Regions from separate parts of the Rhodococcus sp. NPDC055024 genome, predicted to be linked through region 1. Evidence: riboswitches for the same ligand, from Rfam matches in the RefSeq annotation. Region 1 holds a riboswitch; each other region holds the start of a gene.
The links. A riboswitch is a leader RNA that binds a small molecule or an ion and turns the genes downstream of it on or off. The one in region 1 is predicted to bind thiamine pyrophosphate.
Positions count from the first base shown of each region.

Region 1 (2,260 bases):
TCTTCGGTCATCTCGTGCAGGCAGTACCGGAACTCGGGTGACTGATTGGGAAGCGCCATGATGTACTGCAGCATTCCCCGGATCAAGATGCTCTCGAATGCCGAACCCACCTTGGTCACGTTGGCCTGACGCCACATTCCCATCGCGATTCGACGTTCCAGGGACTGCTTCTGGTACCACTGCGTCGCGCCGAGGGGGTCCGAGACGGACGAGAGCACCCATCTCGGATCATGTGGATCGATCGCGAACTCTGGTGAATCCCAGTCGATGTCAAGGTAGGGATCAAAACTGCGGGCCACTGAGCCCTCGGACAAAGTCTGCAGTACCTCGTGGTACGGCATTTCCACTTCGATCGACGCTGACCGAGCCATCGGTGTCTCCTCACGGCCAGTCCGCCGATTGCAGTCGACGGACTTGAATGAGGTCAAACATAATGGGACACCGCGTCCCACGCAACCCCTTCGGTAGCCTGATTTCAGGCCCGACGGAGCGGAATGATCTCGCGAACCTTCTCATCTCGGAGATACAGTCCAGCCCACATCACGATTCCGGCGTAGACGGCAAACAATGTGGTGCTCACCAGAGGCTGTTCAGCTCGAAGGTTGGTCAACACAGCGCCACCCAGGTAACCGGTGAGCAGAATCGCGCCGAGCACGGACGTTCGCGGAATCACGTACAGCGCAAGGCAGATCAACTGCACAACCCCGGCTGTCAGGGCAAGAGAGTCGGGCAGCCCCAGTTCGGCCGAGGCGTCCTTGACCGTCTGCAGATTGAGGATGTGGATGATGCCGTCGAACAGCATGAAAAGTACGAACAGACCACTCAGGACGTATCCGACCTTGCGCGCGGTCCCCGAAGGTGCCGTTCGTGTTGCATCACCGGAAAGGGTGTCGTGGTGGGCAGGCTGGGTAGTCATCGGAATCTCCCGGGGCGAAGGCGAGCGGCCGGTTGCCACTTCGCTTGCCAATAACGACTCCCCAGCGATCGAAAACTCATCGCGCCGGCAATTACCACGCACCCGGCGTTCAGGTGGGTTCACCTCTCGTGATCTGATGGACGGCGACACGGGGTGCCGAAAAAGTCGGCTGAGATCAGACCCGATGAACCTGACCAGTTAGCACTGGCGGAGGGATGTCGACATGACCGAACAGCAATTTCAGCGCGCTCTCGAACTCAGCGAGCAGATCGTCCTGATCACCGGTGGCGCCCGCGGGCTCGGAGCCGCACTGAGCCGAGCATTCTCCCGCTCAGGCGCCCGGGTGATCGTGAACTACAACAAGAGCCGTGATGCCGCCGAGGCCCTGGTCGCCGAACTTGGCGAGGATCGCACCTTCGCAGTCCAGGCGGACGTGACGGACCGCAGCTCCGTCGATCAGTTGTTCGCCGCTGCACTCGAGCGATTCGACGCACCGATCTCGACCGTGGTCGACAATGCACTCGTCGACTTCTCGTTCAACGGTGACGCCCGGCCGAACGCGGACACGATCACCTGGGCCGACTTCGACTCCCAACTACGCGGAGCTGTCGCCGGGACACTCAACACCACCCAGGCAGCACTCCCCGGCATGCGAGAACTCGGGTTCGGCCGAATCATCACTGTCGGAACCAATCTGGTCCAGAATCCGGTAGTTCCGTACCACGACTACACCGCCGCCAAAGCCGCACTGCTGGCACTGACGAGGACATTGTCCGCGGACCTCGGTCCGGACGGGATCACCGTCAACATGGTCTCCGGCGGCTTGCTCCGCACCACGGACGCGAGTGCCGCGACGCCGGAAGCAGTATTCGACATGATCGCGGCAAGTACTCCCCTGCGCCGGGTCACGACACCGGACGAATTCGCCGACGCCGCACTGTTCTTCGCCTCGCCCTGGTCGCGGGCCGTGACCGGCCAGAACCTGGTTGTCGACGGCGGACTCGTCAAGAACTGATGGGAACACAGCTACGGATAGGTGCGTTTCTTCTCGGGTGCGGACATCACAGTGCAGCGTGGCGTCACCGCGACTCACCGGTCGAAAGGCTCGGCGACATCACGTATTACGAGTCGCTCGCCCAGATCGCCGAACGCGGCAAGCTGGACGCCGTCTTCTTCGCTGACGGTCACAGTGTTCGCGAACCCGAGTCGGGTGCGTCGTGGTTTCTCGAGCCGATCACCGCATTGACTGCCATGGCGCGAGCGACAACGAACATCGGTCTGGTCACCACCATTTCCACGACTTTCTACACGCCGTTTCACGCGGCGCGGCTGTTGGCATCACTC
Region 1 is NZ_JBSGVT010000010.1:167,348-169,607, forward strand. Features, by position in the region: gene ACWF6P_RS21405 (AurF N-oxygenase family protein) at 1-371, opposite strand, end outside; gene ACWF6P_RS21410 (DoxX family protein) at 476-916, opposite strand; TPP riboswitch at 1,056-1,149, shown strand; gene ACWF6P_RS21415 (3-oxoacyl-ACP reductase) at 1,140-1,931, shown strand; gene ACWF6P_RS21420 (LLM class flavin-dependent oxidoreductase) at 1,931-2,260, shown strand, end outside.

Region 2 (2,260 bases), on a different contig from region 1:
CCACTGCATCCGGGATTCGGTTCCTCGTGGCCCGAACTCCGGACTGCGCCGGTTGTGTCGGTGGACGCCGATCCGCACACCGTCGTGCTCGAGGACGGCGGATTCGGATGGTTGTCAGGTAGCTCCCCCGAAGACAGCGACCAGAACCTGTCCGAGGCGAGCAGGACGGCGAGCAGTACACAGTCGTAGCACTCGAGTTTCAACTGTTCGTACACAGCAGAAGGGCCGGACTCCGCGGGAGTCCGGCCCTTCGGTGTTTCGGTCGTCGACCGAAACGAGGCTCAGCTGAGCGAGTTCAGCGCCGTGATGAAGCTGACCGCGGTGATACCGAGCTTGAGCAGCTCGCTGATCTTGCCGAGGTTCAGGTCTTCGAGCGATTCGGTGCTGAGCGAGCCGGTGTCGAGGGATCCCATTTAGTGCTCCTAGGTTCAGTTAGTAACTGGAGGTAAACTACAACAAACCGAATGGGATGTGACACGCAATCGAAGCAACTGTGAGCAAGATCACTTAATCCGACTTTTCGGACATCCAATCGCACCTAGGAACTGGGGGTTTGTTGTCTGATCGGACAACTTCCGTTCATGTTTCACGCGAGGCGTGCTGACCCGTAACTGTGCGGATTTGTCCCGGCAAACAGTTGACGGTCGCCAGTTACCGGTTTTCAGCGTCCGGCGACTGCCGCGGCGAGGCGTTGCGCGGCCGCCTGGGGATCCGATGCTTGCGTGATTGCACGCACGACGACGATGCGAGTGGCGCCGGCATCGAGAAGCTCTGGCAGGCGTTCCTCGTCGATGCCGCCGATCGCGAACCAGGGTCGCGGCGGTGCGGCGTCGGCAGTCGACCGAACCAGTTCCAGGCCGGAAGCACTTCGATTCGGTTTGGTCGGTGTCGCCCAGACCGGCCCGGTGCAGAAGTAGTCGACGCCCTCTTCGATGGCGGCCAGACTCGCCTGTGCGCGACTGCTCGTCGAACGGCCGATGACGACGTCTTCGCCGACAACAGTTCGCGCGTAGGGGACGGGGATGTCGTTCTGGCCGAGGTGGAGGATGTCGGCACCGGAAGCCATTGCGAGATCCGCGCGGTCGTTGACGGCCAACAATGCGCCGTGGCGCCGTGCTGCAGTTGCGAGAATACCCAGCGCTACCAGTTCGTCCTTGGCCTCGAGCGGGCCGAACTCGCGCTCACCGGCAGAGCCTTTGTCGCGCAGTTGGATGATGTCGACTCCGCCGGACAATGCTGCCTCGGCGAACTGCGCGAGGTCGCCTTTCTCGCGGCGCGCGTCGGTGCACAGGTACAGCCGTGCTGCTGCCAGGCGCTCGCGCCGGTCGATGTCGTTACTGGGATGTGTGGGGTGCACGGAGCAAACGGTAGCCTCTAGGGAGCAAGGTTCGACACGGGAGTCCTGAAACGTCGTCGTCACTTTTTGTCGTGACTGCGAGGTTCGTAGGGCTGAGAGGGGATCGCGACCAGATCCCGACCGTCAGACCTGACCCGGATCATGCCGGCGCAGGAAGTGGAGGTGGAGTTTCGTGAATACACACGCTCGTACGGTGTCGGTGGTCGGCGGCGGTGTCATCGGTCTCGCCATAGCGTGGCGCGCAGCCCGCGACGGTTGGACTGTTCGGTTGTACGACCCGTCCATCGGATCAGGGGCTTCGTGGGTGGCGGGCGGAATGCTTGCCCCACTGTCCGAAGGCTGGCCGGGTGAGGAAACAGCGTTGACCGTCGGCGCGGCCTCCCTGGAGCGGTGGCCGACGTTCGGTGAAGAGCTCGGAAAATTCGGTCCCTCGGTCTTCACCGCGGACAGCTCGCTGACGGTCGCTCTCGATGCTGCCGACGCGCAGGACCTGCAGACCATCGCCGAATGGGTGAGCTCGCAGGGCCATGAACTCGAAATCCTCGGTCGCGCCCGCATCCGTGAACTCGAACCGATGCTCGGCCGCGGCATCCGGTCGGGACTCATGGCTGTCGGTGAGTCCGCCGTCGACAACAGACTTCTGCTGGAGGCCTTGCAGAAGGCTTGTGCGGAATCCGGCGTCGAATTGATCGCGCGTGCCGTCGACGACCTTGCCGAACTCGATACCGATCAGATAGTGCTCACCGCCGGTATCGCGTCACCCAAGCTGTGGCCCGGACTGCCGGTGCGGCCGGTCAAGGGTGAGATCCTTCGCCTGCGCGGCAGGCCTGGGGTCACCCCGGCGCCCAGCCGTACAATCCGCGGAAGTGTCCACGGACGACCCGCGTATCTCGTCCCGCGCGG
Region 2 is NZ_JBSGVT010000004.1:67,237-69,496, forward strand. Features, by position in the region: gene ACWF6P_RS11060 (NUDIX hydrolase) at 1-189, shown strand, start outside; gene ACWF6P_RS11065 (hypothetical protein) at 282-413, opposite strand; gene thiE (thiamine phosphate synthase) at 662-1,357, opposite strand; TPP riboswitch at 1,384-1,530, shown strand; gene thiO (glycine oxidase ThiO) at 1,530-2,260, shown strand, end outside.
Region 2: linked by a shared signal. The riboswitch ahead of thiO (glycine oxidase ThiO) and the one ahead of ACWF6P_RS21415 (3-oxoacyl-ACP reductase) in region 1 are both predicted to bind thiamine pyrophosphate.

Region 3 (2,260 bases), on a different contig from region 1:
AGAAACCGCTCCGCCACGGTCTTGGCGCGCTCGGCCCCGTAGACGGAGGTCGCAGGCGGACTTTGAGCGATCGCGCGGTGGAACAGACCTTCCGCGCTAGGACAGGTCATGAGCGTCGTGATGGATCCTGCGCCGGAGGACTCACCGAAGACGGTCACTGCTCCCGGATCACCACCGAAGGCGTCGATGTTGTCCCGAACCCACTCGAGTGCCGCAATCTGGTCTCGCAGACCACAGTTCGATTCGAAAACGGTATCCGCGGTGGAGAATCCAGACAGGTCCAGGAATCCGAGGGCACCGACGCGATAGTTGAAGGAGACGAGAACGACGTCTCCGGTTTCAGCCAGATGACGGCCGTCGTAGATTGTTTGCGCGGCGGACCCGAGGCAGTACGCACCGCCGTGAATCCACACCATCACCGGTCGCGGCGTTCCGTCGGGGCGCGGGGCCCACACGTTGATCGACAGACAGTCCTCGTCGATCTTGAAAGCACGGTCGATCGGAACCGCCGGACTCTGCCCTTGCGGCGCGATCGGCCCGAACTCACGACAGTCGCGTACCCCGTCCCACGGCCCTGCGGGTTGCGGCGCGCGGAATCTCCGCTCACCCACCGGCGCTGATGCGTAGGGCATGCCCTTCCACGCGAATACTCCGCCATCCGGATATCCCCGGGCTTCTCCGCCTCGGGCACGGATCACGAGAGTTCCGTCCTCTCCAAGATTCGGTCGAACGTCGGTCTCCATGTCTGAATCCCCTCCCGACCCGCGCGTGTGGCAAACAAGACCAAACGTACCAACTTAAGGCCGGTGTGCGCCGATTACTCAACTGCCAGGTAGGCGCCGACGAAGGAGAGGCTCGGTGTTAAGGTCGCCTAGTTCTGACACGGGGTGCTCCGCATGGGCGGGGCTGAGAACACACCCGGGAACCTGATCAGGTAATGCTGACGAAGGGATGTCATGGCTACTACGCAGCCTGCATACAATTCTGCCGAAAACTCGGTGGCCACAGCGCCGTCGACGGATCGGTTCACCGATCGACTCTGGGCCGAGACGAAGGCACTCCGCGAGTCGATCGACTCACTCGAGTTCCTCAAACGCCTCGGCGACGGAACACTGCCTCTCGACGCGTTCCGTACGTACATCGAGCAGGACAAGCTCTATCTGGAGGGATATTCGAAGGCCTTGTCCCTGGTCGCGGCCCACGCACCCGATCCGCAGTCCGCGGGCTTCTGGTCCAATTCCGCGTCCACGGCAGCGACAGTGGAATCTGCGCTTCACGACGGACTGCTCACCGGCGGAATTCTTCCCGCGGGATCGGGAAACCTGGAGCATTCGCAGGCCTGCCTGGGATACGTCTCGTATCTGACGGCGACTGCAGCAACCTCGCCTTACCCGGTCTCCGCAGCGGCGGTACTCCCCTGCTTCTGGATCTACGCCGAGGTCGGCCGCGATCTTGCCGCTTCAGCGCGCGAGGTGCTCGACGCCGATCCGTCACACCCGTACGCGCAGTGGGTCACAACCTACGACGCACCCGAATTTCACGAGTCTGTGGCGCAGGCTCGCGTACTGGTCGACGCGGCCGCTGAGGCAGCCACCGAGACAGAACGTGAGGCGATGAGTGAAGCGTTCCGCATCGCCAGTCGCTACGAGCTGATGTTCTGGGATTCCGCACTCCACCAGCAGCCTTGGCCGGCGTCGTGATGTCGTTTGCGGCACTACGCCGCACCCTCGCCACCTCTGCCGCGATCGCAGCCGCAATCACAGTTCTGACCGGATGCGCCGCCGACACCGGGTCTTCCGACGGGACCATTCGGTTCGCACTCGACTGGACACCGAACACGAACCACACCGGTTTGTACGTTGCACTCCAAGAGGGCTACTTCGAAGACGCCGGTCTGGATGTCTCGATCCTGCCCTACAACAACACCTCTCCCGACACCCTGGTCGACGCCGGCAACGCCGAGTTCGGTATCAGTACGCAGAGTCAGGCCACGTTCGCCCGCGCGGCCGGCGCCGCCACGACGTCTGTCATCGCGCCACTTCAGCACCGCGCCACCGGCATCGGTGTGAAGGCGGATCGTGCGGACATCACGCGCCCACGTGATCTCGACGGGAAGACGTACGCCGGGTTCGGCGATCCCGGCGAAGTCGAAACGCTGCAGCAGATCATCCGCAACGACGGCGGGACCGGGAACTTCACGACGGTCACGCTCGGAACTTCCGCGTACGAAGCCGTGTACTCGGGCCAGGCAGACTTCACC
Region 3 is NZ_JBSGVT010000024.1:56,602-58,861, reverse strand. Features, by position in the region: gene ACWF6P_RS30435 (carboxylesterase/lipase family protein) at 1-743, opposite strand, end outside; TPP riboswitch at 874-969, shown strand; gene ACWF6P_RS30430 (TenA family protein) at 957-1,700, shown strand; gene ACWF6P_RS30425 (ABC transporter substrate-binding protein) at 1,700-2,260, shown strand, end outside.
Region 3: linked by a shared signal. The riboswitch ahead of ACWF6P_RS30430 (TenA family protein) and the one ahead of ACWF6P_RS21415 (3-oxoacyl-ACP reductase) in region 1 are both predicted to bind thiamine pyrophosphate.